2 regions of the Pantoea sp. X-Soil-YNGN-785 genome follow, and region 2 is predicted to be linked to the other one. Evidence: predicted binding sites of a transcription regulator. Region 2 holds the regulator's gene; the other holds the start of a gene.
The links. Region 2 encodes LexA, which represses DNA repair genes until DNA is damaged. Its sites were predicted from a motif close to TNCTGTATGTACATACAGNA; they were not measured.

Region 1 (8,368 bases), 590 kb from region 2:
TCAGCGCGGACGACAGCTTTTCGCGCTGGAGCCTGTTCGGGCATCGCCAGGCGTGGCGCTGGGCGGAGCAGGTTATCCGGCAGTTGCAGGTGCGCACCACCGGCCCGGCACAGACACTGCGGCGTCTCTCAGGCGGCAACCAGCAGAAGGTGGCGATTGGCAAATGGCTGCGCAACAACGCTGACGTGCTGATTTTCGATGAGCCGACCAAAGGCGTCGATATCAAAGCCAAAACCGAGCTGTTCACCCTGATCGACAGCCTGGCGCGCGAGGGTAAAGGCATCATCTACGCGTCGGGTGAATTTTCTGAACTGGTCGGCTTATGCGACCGGATTTGCGTGCTCTGGGATGGACGTATTGTGGCCGCGCTGGCCGCACGCGACGTCACCGAAGAGACGCTTTTGCTCTATTCCACCGGAGGAACCCCTGCGTGAGCAGCAAAGAAACCAGCCTGAACCTGACGGCCGCGCCATGGCGTCACCAGTTGTTCGACTTTCTCTATAAATGGGGCATGTTACTCACGGTGGTGATCCTGATCGCCGCCTTTGGCCTGGCTTCCGACAGCTTCCTTGAGCCCAACAACATCATCAACATTCTGCGATCGATTGCGATTGTGACGGTGATTGCGATCGGCGTGTCCATCTCGCTGACCGTGGGCGGCTTTGATCTGTCGGTCGGCTCAACCGCCTCGCTCGCCAATGCGTTAGTGATTTCGCTGTTTGTCTGGTACGGCTTCGGCACCACGACCGCAATCCTGATTACCCTGGCGCTCTGCACCCTGGTCGGGCTGTTCAACGCCTTTCTGATTGTGATCCTGCGTATCCCCGACATGCTGGCGACGCTGGCGACACTCTTCGTGATTCAGGGTGTGGCGATGACCTACAGCTTTGGCGGGTCGATCACCGAGAACATGGTGCTGCCGAGCGGTGATATGGCGGAAGGCACTATTCCGGCCGCGTTTGGCCTGCTGGGTCAGGTGCCGACCATCGTCATCATTATGCTGGTGGTGACCGTTGCCGCACAGTTGGCGCTATCTCTGACTAAGCATGGCCGCCGCATGTATGCGCTGGGCGGTAATCCGGAAGCGGCGCGCCTCTCGGGCATCCGTACCACCCGCTACCGGGTGCTGGCTTATGTGATCGCCTCACTGCTCGCCGGTCTGGGCGGCATCCTGCTTGCTTCACGTATCGGTTCATCGCAGGTCAATGCCGGTAGCGGCTATCTGATGGATGCGGTCGCGGCGGCGTGGATCGGCTTTTCCCTCGCGGGCTCAGGCAAGCCCAATGCGCTGGGCACGCTGGTGGGCGCGGTCATTCTCGGCGTGCTGCAGAACGGCCTGGTGATGCTCTCTGTGCCCTACTACGCCATGGACATTATTAAAGGACTGGTGCTGGCGTTAGCACTGGCGATTACCTATATCCAGCGCCGCTGAGGCGCGTTTACCGGAGTTGATAACAATGCAAAAAATAACACTCTCGCTGCTGGCCCTGAGCCTGCTGAACGCCAGCGCCGCCTTCGCGGACACCGTCACCCCGGTGCCTGCGGCAATCGCCAGCCATGATGGCCCGATTCGTATTGCGGTGATCCGCAACCTTGGCTCCGATGACAACACCACCCAGTTTGTTGCCGGTGCCATACAGCAGGGTCGCCAGCTGGGCTTTAAGGTCAGCACCTTTCTCAGCAACGGCGATGATGCGCGCTTTCAGGATTTCGTGAATCAGGCGATCAGCCAGAAATATGACGGCATCGTGCTGTCGCACGGCAAAGCACCCTACGCCAGCGGACTGGTAAAGCGTATTGCCGATGCCGGTATTAAGCTGTCCGTGTTTGATACCCCGGTGGATAACCCGATTCCTGGCGTCACCGTCACTGCGCAGGATGATGCTTCGCTGGCGCAGCTGTCGCTAGGTCAGCTTATCCACGACTTCAACGGTAAGGCGAACATCGTCAAGCTGTGGGTCGCCGGTTTCCCGCCGATGGAACGCCGTCAGGTCGTGTATGAAAAACTGCTGAAAGAGAATCCGGGCATTCACCAGCTGGAGTCGATTGGCGCCGTCTCTACGGACGTTCAGGGCGACACCGCCAACAAGATTGGCGCGATTCTGGCGAAATACCCGAAAGGCAAAATCGATGCCATCTGGGGCGCCTGGGATGCGTTCAGTCAGGGTGCTTACAAGGCGCTGCAGGAGAATGGTCGTACCGAGATTAAGCTCTACAGCATCGACGTCTCGAACCAGGATTTGCAGCTGATGCGCGAGAAAAACAGCCCATGGGTGCAGACGGTGGCGGTCGATCCTAAAACCATCGGCGCGGTGAATATGCGTCTGGTGGCGAAGAAGATTGCCGGTGAAGAGACGCCAGCGACGTATCAGTTTAAAGCCGCGTCGATCTCTCAGCAGCAGCTCAACAGTCAGCCTGGCGCGGTGAACGTTGCCTCGCTGAACAAGATCATTCCGGGCTGGGGCGGCAATGAAGATTTCATCGCACCGTGGTTTGCGACCCTTGAGGCGAAATACAAGAAGTAATCCGGCGTCAGCCTTGCCGACTGGTGAGGCTGACCGTTACAGACCCAGCAGCAGCTGACGCTGCAGCTGGGGATCCACCATGGTGACATGCAGTCCCACCAGCCGCACGCCACGCCCGGCGCGACGCTCATCCCAGGTTTTCCGGGCGATGGCAATCATGTCCTCTTTATTCAGCACCGGCCAGATATGCTCCTGGGTCGTCTGCTGAAAATCGCTGAACTTCAGTTTCACGCCCTGCCGCGCCACCTGCTTGTCCGGTCGAATCTGCGTCAGCCGGCGATCCAGTTCAGCATAGAGAAAGTCGATAATCTCCAGGCAGGCGTCCCAGTCGCTGATATCTTCCGCCAGCGTGCGTTCCACCCCCAGTGATTTACGCTCGCGCTCGACGATCACCTCACGATCATCAATGCCGTTGCTGCGTTCCCACAGCACCCGGCCAAACTTACCAAAGCGCTTCAGCAGCAGCGCTAAATCAGCCTTCTGTACGTCGCCACAGGTGACCAGCCCCATCTCCTCCAGCTTTTTGGCCGAGACCTTGCCGACACCGGGAATTTTCGCCAGCGGCAGGGACAGCAGAAAACCGGCCATCTCCTGCGGGGTAATTACATACTGTCCGTCCGGCTTATTCAGGTCCGAGGCGATCTTCGCCAGAAACTTAATTGGCGCGATACCCGCTGACGCGGTAAGCCCGGTTTCACGGAAGATGGTCGCACGGATTTCCTGCGCCATCAGCGTGGCGGAGCCGTGACAGTGCGGACTGTCGGTGACATCCAGATAGGCTTCATCGAGTGAGAGCGGTTCAATCAGCGGTGTGTAGCGGGTAAAAATGTCGCGAATCTGTGCGGAGGCTTCTTTGTAGGCGTCGAAACGACCTGGCAGCAGGCGCAGATGCGGGCATAACTTGAGGGCCATGCCGGTTGGCATCGCACTGCGCACGCCAAATTTGCGGGCCGGATAGTTAGCAGTGCTGATCACGCCACGGCGTTCGCGGCTGCCGCCAATGGCGATCGGGATATCGCGCAGCTGGGGATTATCACGCATCTCCACCGCGGCATAGAAGCAGTCCATATCGACATGAATGATTTTACGCATACCCCCTCCGGCACTGGATAAGTATACAGTTGGCAGGGGTAACTGCAATATTTGTCGGGCCCACAATTAAAGTTTACAAATTTGTGGCCGAATATCTTTCATTAAATCGCGAATCTGGCTGTCGGCGTCTTGCTAAAAAAACAGACAATGTTTAATGTTGCGCTGCGGTAGCGGACAGTTCCGATAATGCAAACAAAGACGCACATTTTGCGTCATGTTCTCTTCACCTCAAGGTATACACAGCATGGGCAAAATCGCACTCCTGTTTGCGATGATTTTACTGCCAGCCCTCAGCATGGCAATGACACCCGAACCCGTCTCAGCGGCACCGGTCAGCAAAGAATTAAAAAAGCAGTTACTCGGCACCCCGGTCTACATCCAGATCTTCAAGGAAGAACGCACGCTCGAACTCTACGGCAAAATCGGTAACGAATTCCGCCTGCTGGATACCTATCGCATCTGTAACTTTTCTGGCGGCCTCGGCCCGAAACGTCGTGAAGGCGATTTCAAAAGCCCGGAAGGTTTTTACAACGTGAAGCTGAATCAGCTGAAGCCGGATAGCCGCTTTTATCGCGCGATCAACATCGGCTTCCCGAATCAGTACGATCGTAATCAGGGGTATAGCGGCAACTACCTGATGATTCATGGCGACTGTAAGTCAATTGGCTGCTATGCCATGACCAACGCCTATATGGATGAGATTTTTACCTATGTGAACGCGGCGCTGCGTAACGGTCAGCAGGATGTTGGCATCAGCATCTATCCGTTCCGCATGACCGACAGCAACATGCAGCGTCACCGCTACTCCAGCGACGCCAGTTTCTGGCAGCAGTTGCAGCCGGGCTATGCGTACTTTGCGAAATATCACCAGCCGCCGATGGTCAATGTTACCAGCGGGAAATATGTGATGAACAGCAGCCCGGCACCGGTGTTAGCCAGTCCCGAAGCCGCTTCACGTTCATTCCTGGCGCTCTCCAAGGCAGAATAACGCCCATTCACCTGGCGCAATCCGCTGCCAGGTTTCATTGGCCGTCAGTGGCTGCGTAGCAATCACCGTCACCACGTCATGCGGCGTGGTGTGCTGCTGAAAATCAACCTCCACATCCTGATCCAGTAATTGCGCCCGGCCAAACGGTGCCCGGCGGGTGATCCAGAACAGGTTGGTGGAGCAGAAGGCCATCAGATAGCGGCCATCTGACAACAGCATGTTAAACACGCCCTTCTGCCGCAACGAACCGGCCAGCTCTCCGATAAAACGAAACACCGCAGGCCAGTTGCCCGGCGTGCGTGGATAGCGCGTCGCCAGCTGATGCAGGATCCAGCAGAACGCCTTCTCACTGTCCGTTTCACCCACCGGCCGGAATGTACCGGTCTCCAGCTGACGATAGCCCTTAAGCTGACCGTTGTGCGCATAGGTCCAGTTTCGCCCCCACAGCTCGCGGGTAAACGGATGGGTGTTTTCCAGCGACACCTGTCCGCGATTCGCCTGGCGGATGTGCGCCACCACCGAATGCGATTTGATCGGATACTCCTGCACCAGACGCGCAATCGGCGAGTTAAAGCTCGGCAGCGGATCTTTAAACGTACGACAACCTTTATCTTCGTAAAAGGTAATGCCCCAGCCATCTTTGTGAGGCCCGGTTCCACCGCCACGCTGAACCAGTCCGGTAAAGCTGAAACAGATATCCGTGGGAACATTGGCGCTCATCCCGAGCAATTCGCACATAGCCACCACCTCTGATTTTGAGGCCTCCCGTCAGGCGGGAGGCCCACGCTGTTACTTCACCATCTCTTTTTCGATCAGCAGCATCAGGATATGGATCACTTTAATGTGGATCTCCTGAATGCGATCGGCATAACCAAAGTGTGGCACGCGGATTTCAATATCGGCACTGCCTGCCATCTTACCGCCATCTTTACCGGTCAGGGTGATCACTTTCATCCCCTGCGCACGTGCAGCTTCAATCGCTTTAATAATATTGGCAGAGTTCCCGGAGGTTGAGAGGCCCAGCAACACATCGCCTGGTCGTCCTACCGCTTCCACATAGCGCGAAAAGACATAGTCATAACCAAAGTCATTACTGACGCAGGAGAGATGGCTGACATCTGAGATGGCAATCGCCGGATAGCCAGGACGATTTTCACGGTAGCGACCGGTCAGCTCTTCGGCGAAGTGCATGGCATCACAATGTGAACCGCCGTTACCGCAGGAAAGCACCTTGCCGCCCGCCTTGAAGCTGTCAGCCAGCAGCACCGCAGCACGTTGGATCGCATGAATATTGGCGTCATCGCTGAGGAATTTTGTCAGCGTATCAGCAGCTTCATTAAGCTCAGAGCGGATGATGTCCTGGTACATAGGGATGTCCTTTTTTAGGAGAGGTTAATCGCAGCAAGTTTAACGGAATGGCCGGTCAGCGCAAAGCGTCATGCCATGTCCGGCCAGGCAGTGGCGGCGATTAACATTGCCACAGTTGATGCAAAAATGGGCTAAAAACGGTTTTTGTGAGGCAGGTTGTAATTGCGATGTAAACAAATTGATAAATCCCGCCAACTACTCTAAACCTCTCTACACAACAGGTCAGACCTCTTACTTCCTGGAGCGGTTCATCATGATAATTGTTTCAATATTTGCCACGCTGGCGCTGATTGGCGCTCTGTTCTATCACCGCCTGTCGTTACGGCTCAGCAGCGCAATCCTGTTGCTGTGGACTGCCGCGATGGCTGTTGCTCACCTCTGGACGCCGTGGCTGCTGCTGCCGCTGGCGATCGTCCTGCTGCCATTTAACCTGCCGTCACTGCGCCGCAGCCTGTTTTCAAAACCGATCTTTCAGCGCTTCCAGAAGGTGATGCCGCCGATGTCGCGCACCGAGAAAGAAGCGATTGATGCGGGCACCACCTGGTGGGAAGGCGATCTGTTCCAGGGCAAACCGGACTGGCAGAAGCTGCACAACTATCCACAGCCGCGCCTCACCGCCGAAGAGCAGGCTTTTCTTGATGGCCCGGTCGAAGAAGCGTGCCGCATGGCTAACGATTTCCAGATCACCCACGAGCTGGCCGATATGCCGCCGGAACTCTGGGCCTATCTGAAAGAGCATCGTTTCTTCGCGATGATCATTAAGAAAGAGTATGGCGGACTCGATTTCTCCGCCTATGCGCAGGCCTGTGTGTTGCAAAAACTGTCTGGCGTCTCCGGGATTCTGGCGATTACCGTGGGCGTGCCTAACTCACTGGGTCCGGGCGAATTGCTGCAGCATTACGGCACCGAAGAGCAGAAAAATCACTATTTACCGCGGCTGGCACGCGGCGATGAGATCCCCTGCTTTGCGCTGACCAGCCCGGAAGCGGGTTCAGATGCCGGCGCAATCCCCGATACCGGCGTCGTCTGCATGGGTGAATGGAAGGGTCAGCAGGTGCTGGGCATGCGCCTGACCTGGAACAAGCGCTACATCACGCTGGCACCGATCGCCACCGTGCTGGGCCTGGCGTTTAAACTCTCTGACCCGGAGCATCTGCTCAGCGACAACGAGAATCCTGGCATTACCTGTGCGCTGATCCCAACGAATACCCCCGGCGTGGAAATTGGCCATCGCCACTTCCCGCTTAACGTACCATTCCAGAACGGCCCAACGCGCGGCAATAATATCTTTGTACCGATTGACTATATTATCGGCGGGCCGGAAATGGCCGGACAGGGCTGGCGGATGCTGGTGGAGTGTCTGTCAGTGGGCCGCGGCATTACGCTGCCTTCGAACTCAACCGGCAGCCTGAAAAGTGTGGCGCTGGCGACAGGTGCGTATGCCCATATCCGCCGTCAGTTCCGGGTTTCAATCGGTAAGATGGAAGGGATTGAAGAGCCGCTGGCGCGCATCGCCGGTAACGCTTACGTGATGGATGCGGCGGCCACGCTGATTACCGCCGGGATTATGCAGGGTGAAAAACCGGCGGTGCTGTCGGCGATTGTGAAATATCACTGCACCCATCGCGGCCAGCGCGCCATTATCGACGCCATGGATATTGCGGGCGGTAAAGGCATCATGCTCGGCAACAGCAACTTCCTGGCCCGTGCCTATCAGGGCGCACCGATCGCTATCACGGTGGAAGGCGCTAACATTCTGACCCGCAGCATGATTATCTTCGGACAGGGCGCGATTCGCTGCCATCCTTATGTGCTGCAGGAGATGGCAGCCGCCGCCAGCAACGATGTGAACGCGTTTGATCACGCGCTGTTCAGCCATATCGGTTATGTGGGCAGCAGCACCCTGCGCAGTCTGTGGCTGGGCTTAACCGCCGGACGTACCAGCGCCAGCCCGACCCGCGATGGCACCCGCCGTTATTACCAGCACCTGAACCGCATCAGTGCCAATCTGGCGTTGCTCTCTGATGTGTCGATGGCGGTACTGGGCGGCAGCCTGAAACGTCGCGAGCGTATCTCGGCGCGTCTGGGCGATGTGCTGAGCCAGCTCTATCTCGCTTCCGCGACGCTGAAACGCTATGACGATGAAGGCCGTAACGAAGCCGATCTGCCGCTGGTTCACTGGGGCGTGCAGGATGCGCTGCATCAGGCGGAAGTGGCTATCGACGATCTGCTGCGTAACTTCCCCAACCGTCTGGTGGCGGGCGCATTGCGGATGACCATTTTTGCTGGCGGTCATCACTGCCCTGCGCCATCTGATCGCCTGGATCATCAACTGGCAAAAATGCTGCAACAGCCGTCAGCTACCCGTAGCCGTCTGGGCCGTGGCATGTACCTG
Region 2 (8,368 bases):
TGACTTCGCAGCGTGCTGAGGTATTGCGCCTGATGGCCGAACAGCCTGGCTCGATCAGCGCTTACGATCTGCTGGATCAACTCCGCATCAGCGAACCGCAGGCCAAACCCCCTACCGTCTATCGTGCGTTGGACTTCCTGCTGGAGCAGGGTTTCATTCATCGGGTGGAGTCCAACAATAGCTACGTCATGTGTCACCACTTCGAGGCACCGGCACATACCTCAGTGATGCTGGTCTGCGACCGCTGTGCAGCAGTAACGGAGAAACAGGCGCAGGGCGTGGAGAAGATTATCGCGACGCTGGCGGGTGAAGCGCAGTTCGCTTTACGCCACAGTGTGATTGAAGCGCATGGTTTATGTGAAAATTGTGCTGCAGTAGAAGCCTGTACGCACCATGAAAGCTGCGAACACGATCATCAGGATGAGGGGAAAAAGCGGGGAAAACGCGGGTAACTGGCGCATCCTTGTGTGGTTCCGGTGCGGGTGCACCGGAATGTGTTAACTGATCAGCGCTGCATTACCAGCGGTGGTCTTTATTCTGGCCTTCCCAGTCCGTCACTTCACGCTCTGCTTCATCTTTCGCATAGCCATAACGTTCCTGGATTTTGCCGACCAGCTGATCGCGTTTGCCTTCGATAACCTGCATGTCATCGTCGGTCAGCTTGCCCCATTTCTCTTTCATTGTGCCTTTGAACTGCTTCCAGTTGCCGCTCGCTTCGTCTTTATTCATGGCAGACCTCCAACCCTCGGGTTTAATGATTATCTTGTTACTTAACAAAATAACGATATAAAGCGCTGGTTAACTGCGCCGGATAAAGTTAATTGTAGCAACCAGATTCACAAACCCGGAATAATACGGAATAATCTGTATCAATCTGTGCAGCGTCAGGCATCAAACCAGCTATTCTGACGCCAGTGCCTGCGCCAGATGAGCCACAGTGACAGACCGCGCAGCGCCAGGAAAACCGTTACCGCCAGCCACAGTCCATGATTGCCCAGCGCCGGTACGCTCAGCAGCGTCAGAAAGTAGCCTGCTGCTGCTACCACCATGCTGTTACGCATCTCACGTCCGCGCGTCGCGCCGATGAACATCCCATCCAGCAGATAACACCAGACGCCGATCAGCGGCATAACGATCTGCCAGACCAGATAGCGGTCAGCACTTTGTTGCAGCGAAGGAAGGGAGGTCAACAGGGTAACAATCTGCGAGCCAGCAATGGCATAGATCAGCGAGAAGAAAAGCGCCACCACCACCGCCTGCCGACAGGCAGAGTGCCAGACATGCCACAGTTTGCTGCCATCTTTTGCACCATGCGCCTCGCCGGCAAACGCTTCAACCGCGTAGGCGAAGCCATCCAGCGCATAGGCCGTGAACGTAATGAACATCAGCAATACCGCGTTAACTGCCACCACATCCGGGCCAAGCCGCGCGCCCAGCACGGTCAGCGAGGCGAAACAGAGTTGCAGCATTAGTGAGCGCAGCATGATATCCCGGTTCAGCCGCAGCAGTCGGCCGCTGTCACCGCGCCAGCTCTGCTTCAACAGGCTTAGCGAAATGCCGCGCAGCTTCAGGACCCGCCAGACCATGATGCTGCCGACACCCAGCGTAATGTACTCCGCCAGCGCCGTGGCGGTTGCTGCACCCGCGACACCCCAGTGCAGACCCATCACCAGCCAGAGATCGAGCACGATATTAACCACATTGCCCACCACCAGCAGGATCACCGGCGCGCGCGCATACTGCACGCCCAGCAGCCAGCCCAGAATGACCAGATTTGCCAGCGTAGCAGGCGCGCTGAGCCAGCGAATCTGAATAAACAGCGCCGCCTGTTCCAGTACCGCGGGATTGCCGCCAACCAGATGGGTCGCCAGCTGAATAATCGGATAACGTAAAGCGATGAACAGTACACCTGCCAGCAGCGCAATAATCAGCGGCTGCGTTAGCGCGCGTGCCAGCGCAGTTTTATCGCCCGCACCAAACGCCTGCGCCGTAAGGCCAGTCGTACTCATTCGAAGGAAAAGCAGCAGCATAAAGAGGAAGCTGGTCACCGTGGTCCCGACCGCAACCCCGCCAAGATAGACAGGGCTGTCGAGATGACCAATTACTGCCGTATCGACCACCCCCAGTAAGGGAACGGTGATATTTGAAAGGATCATTGGCAGCGCAAGCCGCCAGAGATTTTTATCGGTTGCCGTGATAAAGCGCATTCGCCGTTCCGTGCTCGGTGTCGCTGCGCAAAACAGGCAGCGACAAAATTAGGGCAGACAGAATAGCATCAGAAAAGGCGAATGCACGCAGGCCTCAAATCAGAGCCACTCGCCGTTGCGAACCACACCAACCGCCAGACCTTCAATGGTCAGGGACTGTGCACGGGTATCGACAACAATCGGGTCAAAATCACTGTTTTCAGGCAGCAGATGCACGATAGCACCCTGCTTTTTCCAGCGCTTAACGGTGACTTCATCATCAATGCGGGCAACGACAACCTGGCCGTTGCGTACATCCTGGGTTTTATGTACCGCGAGCAGGTCGCCATCCATAATCCCGATATCTTTCATCGACATTCCGCTGACGCGCAGCAGGAAGTCGGCAGACGGCTTAAACAGGCCCGGATCGACCTTGTAGTGGGTTTCGATATGTTCCTGCGCCATGATCGGCTCACCGGCAGCAACCCGGCCAATCAACGGTATGCCTTCTGAGGCTTCTTCTTCCATTAGCAGACGAATGCCGCGCGATGCACCGGAAACGATCTCGATAACGCCTTTACGCGCCAGCGCTTTCAGGTGCTCTTCTGCCGCATTCGGTGAGCGGAAGCCCAGTTGTGCAGCAATCTCTGCGCGCGTAGGCGGCATGCCTGTTGAAGAAATATGGTCGCGAATCAGGTCATAGACCTGCTGCTGCCTGCTGGTTAATGCTTTCATCCCGCCCCCTGGTTGTTTATACAGTCGCTGTGAGTATATACAGGTATTGGCGAAATGGAAACCGATTGTCAGGCAAAACGCGGCTTCCGGCGCGATATGGAACGCTTATCGCAAATGTGTCCAGAGCAGCGCTATCCAGACAAACAGTGCCAGTAAGATGCTGATCAGTACCGCCGCAGAGCCCATATCTTTGGCCCGGCCCGCCAGCGGATGATGCTCCTGACCGATGCGGTCAACGACCGCTTCAATGGCGCTATTGAGGATTTCAACAATGACCACCAGCACCACCGACCCAATCATCAGGATGCGTGAGACCACATCGACATCCAGCCAGCAGGCGATAATAATGGCGACCAGCGCAGCCAGGGCCTCCTGACGAAACGCCGCTTCATGTTGCCAGGCGGCACGCAGTCCCTGCCAGGAGTAACCTGCGGCTTTAACTATTCTGATAAGTCCGGTGGCATTATTTGCCATGATGTGGGAACCCTTTTATCGGATTGACGTCAATGTCTGGGCTGCGTGCAATTGGCACCACCACAGATCTTCGCTGCACTTTCTGGTATGCTTGCGGCGCTTTGCTAACAAGAGGCTTCATGTTGTCTATGTCAGGTTGGCGTAAACTCTATTACAAATTGCTTAATTTACCACTGTCGTTTTTGGTAAAAAGTAAGGCCATTCCGGCCGATCCCGTGTCTGAACATGGTCTGGATCCGACCCGACCTATTATGTATGTTTTGCCTTACGATTCGAAGGCCGACTTACTGACTTTACGCGCGCAGTGTCTGCGGCATCATCTGCCTGACCCACTCTCTCCGCTGGAGATTGATGGTTCACTGCTGCCGCGCCACGTATTTATCCACGATGGCCCGCGCGTCTTCCCCTATTTTGTGCCCAGCGTGGAATCGGTGAAAATCTTTCACGATTACCTCGATCTGCATCGCAATAATCCTACGCTGGATATCCAGATGCTGCCGGTGACGGTGATGTTTGGCCGCGCACCCGGACGTGAAGTCCAGGGCGAAGCCACGCCACACCTGCGGGTGCTGAACGGCGTACAGAAATTCTTTGCGGTGATCTGGCACGGACGCGACAGTTTTGTTCGCTTCTCGCCGACCGTTTCGCTGCGCCGCATGGCCACGGAACACGGTACGGATAAGTCGATTGCCCAGAAGCTGGCTCGCGTAGCGCGCATCCATTTTGCCCGTCAGCGGCTGGCGGCGATTGGCCCGCGGTTACCGGCGCGTCAGGATCTCTTTAACCGTCTGCTGCAATCCAAAGCGATTGAAAAAGCCGTCGAAGATGAAGCACGCAGCAAAAAAATCTCCCATGAGAAAGCGCAGCAGAATGCTGTCGAGATGATGGAAGAAATTGCCGCCAACTTCTCTTATGAAGCGATTCGCGTTACTGACCGCGTGATGGGCTGGCTATGGAGTCGTCTCTATCAGGGCATCAACGTTAATGGCGGCGAAAAAGTGCGCCAGCTGGCGCAGGATGGCCACGAGATTGTCTATGTGCCGTGCCATCGCAGCCACATGGATTATCTGCTGCTCTCCTACGTGCTCTATCATCAGGGCCTGGTCCCGCCGCACATTGCTGCCGGTATCAACCTCAACTTCTGGCCAGCCGGCCCGATTTTCCGTCGTCTGGGCGCATTCTTTATTCGTCGTACTTTTAAAGGCAACAAGCTCTACGCCACGGTGTTCCGTGAATATCTCGGCGAGCTGTTTACCCGCGGCTATTCGGTTGAGTACTTTGTCGAGGGTGGACGTTCTCGTACCGGCCGCCTGCTGGACCCGAAAACCGGCACCTTAGCCATGACATTGCAGGCGATGCTGCGCGGCGGTAACCGCCCGATCACGCTGGTGCCGATCTACATCGGCTATGAGCACGTGATGGAAGTGGGTACTTACGCCAAAGAACTGCGCGGCGCGGCGAAAGAGAAAGAGGGCTTCATGCAGATGGTGCGTGGCTTGCGCAAGCTGCGCAATCTCGGTCAGGGTTACGTTAACTTTGGCGAACCGCTGCCGCTGGTCAACTATCTCAACAAGCAGGTACCGGAATGGCGCGATGCCATCGATCCGATTGAGCCGCAGCGTCCGAGCTGGTTAACACCGACGGTCAATGATATCGCGGCCAGCCTGATGGTACGTATCAATGAAGCGGGCGCGGCCAATGCCATGAACCTCTGTGTTACCGCTTTGCTGGCGTCACGTCAGCGCTCACTCACCCGTGAACAGCTGATTGAACAGCTGGAATGCTATACCCAGCTGCTGCGCAATGTGCCTTATTCACCTAACGCGACCGTACCCGATCTTTCAGCGGAAGCGCTGCTGGATCACGCCATGGGTATGAATAAGTTTGAGAATGAAAAGGACAGTATCGGCGACATCATCATTCTGCCGCGTGAGCAGGCGGTGCTGATGACCTACTATCGCAACAATATTCATCACATGCTGGTGATGCCGTCGCTGATTGCCGCCATAGTTCAGCAGCATCAGACGCTGACTGAAGCCGAACTGCTGCGTCAGGTAAGCCTGATCTACCCGATGCTGAAGAGCGAACTGTTCCTGCGCTGGCAGACCGATGAGTTGCCGCAACTGCTGACCGATATCAGTCAGGAGCTGGCGCGTCAGGGCCTGATTACCTTCGAAGCCGGTGAGTTGCGCTTTACTGCGGCGCGCTACCGCACGCTGCAACTGCTGGCTGCCGGTGTGCGCGAAACGCTGCAGCGTTATGCCATTACCTTCTCGATTCTCAGCGCCAAGCCGACGATTAACCGTGGCACGCTGGAGAAAGAGAGCCGGACGCTGGCACAGCGTCTGTCGGTGCTGCACGGTATCAATGCGCCGGAGTTCTTCGACAAAGCGGTCTTTACCTCACTGGTGCTGACGCTGCGTGACGAAGGGTATATCAGCGACAGCGGTGATGCCGATGTCGCGCAGACTCTGGCGACCTGGCATATCCTGGCTGACCTGGTCACCAGTGATGTGCGCATGACGATTGAAACCGCGGTGGCGCACGACTGACACGCGCGCCCAGTAAAAAGGCGACCTCATGAGGTCGCCTTTTTTATGCCCAAAACGCTCTATCAGAACAGCTGACTGAACGGCGGCGTATTCATCAGTACGCCCAGGAACAGCACCATCCCGACATAGTTGTTATTCAGGAAAGCCTGGAAACAGGGCTGGCGTTCGCGCCCGGCGATCAGCTTCTGCTGATAAACAAACAGCGCAGCCGCCAGCAGCAGCGTCCAGTAGAAGGCACCGTTCAGGTGGAGCATCATGCCCACCAGCGCCATCAGCAGCAGGGTTGCCAGTTGCAGCAGACCAATAATCAGCTTGTCGAAACGGCCAAATAATATCGCCGTCGACTTCACGCCAATCTTCAGGTCATCGTCCCGATCGACCATCGCATACTGCGTATCGTAAGCGACCGTCCAGCAAATGTTGGCAATAAACACCAGCCAGCAGACCAGAGGTAAGGACTCACTAACTGCGGACCAGGCCATCGGAATCGCCCAGCCAAACGCGGCCCCCAGCACCACCTGCGGCAGGTGGGTGTAGCGCTTCATAAAGGGATAAACGCAGGCCAGCGCCAGCCCCACGACGGAGAGCATTATCGTCATCAGGTTCATGGTCAGCACCAGCGCAAAAGCTATCAGCGCCAGGATCACGAACAGCAGCTTCGCCTCTTTTGCACTCACCGCGCCGCTGGCCAGTGGCCGGTGCTTCGTACGCTCCACATGACCATCAACTTTACGGTCGGCGTAGTCATTGATCACACAACCCGCCGCGCGCATCACAAATACCCCGGCAACGAATACCACCAGCACCGGCAGCGGCGGGATCGCCATGTCAGCCAGCCATAATGCCCAGAGCGTGGGCCACATCAGCAGCAGCGTCCCGATCGGTTTGTCGATACGCATCAGGCGAGCGTAGGCCCGCCATTTATTCATACTTAAGCTCGTTTGCACCACAAAATCCTCAGACCAGATCGCGATAGAGCGGCGATGCCGGTAAAAACAGTTCAGTCAGCAGCAGCGGTTTGCCGGAGAGACGCAGACGGGAACGCCGTCCCCACAATCCCTCCACCTGCCCCGGCTCAATAAAATCGCGGGTCAGCGTCGACGACGAAAAAAGATAGCGCCCCAGAGGACGGGTGCCGAGCTGTTGCAGCATCGCCTCTGGCCCGTTAAGGGTGCTTTCCGGTACCAGCGTGCGGCCAGCCAGCCAGGGCTGATCGTCGCCGGACAGCAGCACTTCGCGTAGCCAGAAACGTTCATCGTCTGGCAACAACGCCCTTTCCTCACCCAACTCGCTGGCGTCGATAAAGCCTTCACGCAGCGGCTGAACCGTGACCCGCTGACAGTGCTGTTCAAAACGGCGCGTCATCGAATCCTCCTCCATCAGCCAGTCGAGCAAGGGCGGCGCAAGGGTGGCCTGCGACGGAGAAAGCCAGTTGAGCGAACGTAATAAGCTGAGTGCGTCTTGCGACATGGCACCACTCCCGATAATTTTCAGGACGCTAGTTTAGCGCAGAGCGGCGATGCGAACACCTGCCGTCGTGTCAGACGGCAGGGGGATTACTCGCGTTTCAGCCGGTTACTGTTGGCCAGCCACAGCGTGACCACCAGAATCAGAATCGCCGCTGAGTAGCAGAGGGTATCGAAGGGATTTTTATGGTCGACGATAATCAGGCGGATAATAGCCGTGATACCGATATAGACAAAGTAGCGCAGGGGAAAGTGATAGCCCGACTGAAAGTACTTAACAATCAGGGCAATAAATTCGAAGTAGAGGAAATAGATAACAATTCCCTCAATCAGCAGGTAAGAAGAGGCCTGCTCGCCGGTGTTAAACAGGACATTTGCCAGATGAATAGTCTCTTTGCCTAAAAAGACGATCAGGATGATCGCCAGACTCAGCAGACCCAGATTCAGCACCCATTGCAGAACCGTTGCAAGGTGGCGGGCCAAAGGATTTTTGTCACTCATGTTGCGCCTTTAAAAAGGAGTTATTAGCGCGCAACATCATGCGTGAGTGTGATGCAAATCACAATAACCCTAAGCTTCCACATCCACACAGAGCGCGTCGTACCGCCAGTATTCACAGTCGCAATCAATCACCTCTTTTTGCTGATTGCGGTTGATACGGGTGATCAGCAAACCGGGGCTGCCCGGCGCGACATTCAGCGTAGGTGCAGCAATCTCCGGCAACGGGCCGGGCAGAATCGTGAAGCGCGCGCCGCCGTAGCGAATACCGTAGCGCTGGTCATAGAGATCGGTCAGGGAGCGGGTCAGATCTTCATCGAGCAGGCCAGGGAAAAAACGCGGATTGAGGTAGTGTTCTACATAGAGCACCGCGCGCCCATCAATGCGGCGCAGGCGGCGAATACAGTAAACCGACGAACCTGGAGCCAGACGCAGCGCGATCGCTACGCTGTCGTGC

Region 1: a site for LexA is predicted at 3,629-3,648, ahead of dinB (DNA polymerase IV). Genes of this name have one in related genera too.

The regions. Positions count from the first base shown of each region.
Region 1 is NZ_AP035942.1:882,347-890,714, reverse strand. It holds gene AC6I8E_RS03960 (sugar ABC transporter ATP-binding protein) at 1-434, shown strand, start outside; gene AC6I8E_RS03955 (ABC transporter permease) at 431-1,432, shown strand; gene AC6I8E_RS03950 (sugar ABC transporter substrate-binding protein) at 1,458-2,525, shown strand; gene dinB (DNA polymerase IV) at 2,562-3,617, opposite strand; gene dpaA (peptidoglycan meso-diaminopimelic acid protein amidase) at 3,862-4,605, shown strand; gene AC6I8E_RS03935 (class II glutamine amidotransferase) at 4,576-5,343, opposite strand; gene lpcA (D-sedoheptulose 7-phosphate isomerase) at 5,395-5,973, opposite strand; gene fadE (acyl-CoA dehydrogenase FadE) at 6,227-8,368, shown strand, end outside.
Region 2 is NZ_AP035942.1:290,201-298,568, reverse strand. It holds gene zur (zinc uptake transcriptional repressor Zur) at 1-452, shown strand, start outside; gene AC6I8E_RS01295 (CsbD family protein) at 517-729, opposite strand; gene dinF (MATE family efflux transporter DinF) at 885-2,207, opposite strand; gene lexA (transcriptional repressor LexA) at 2,307-2,921, opposite strand; gene AC6I8E_RS01280 (diacylglycerol kinase) at 3,027-3,395, opposite strand; gene plsB (glycerol-3-phosphate 1-O-acyltransferase PlsB) at 3,524-5,947, shown strand; gene ubiA (4-hydroxybenzoate octaprenyltransferase) at 6,010-6,876, opposite strand; gene ubiC (chorismate lyase) at 6,905-7,417, opposite strand; gene psiE (phosphate-starvation-inducible protein PsiE) at 7,504-7,914, opposite strand; gene AC6I8E_RS01255 (UTRA domain-containing protein) at 7,984-8,368, opposite strand, start outside.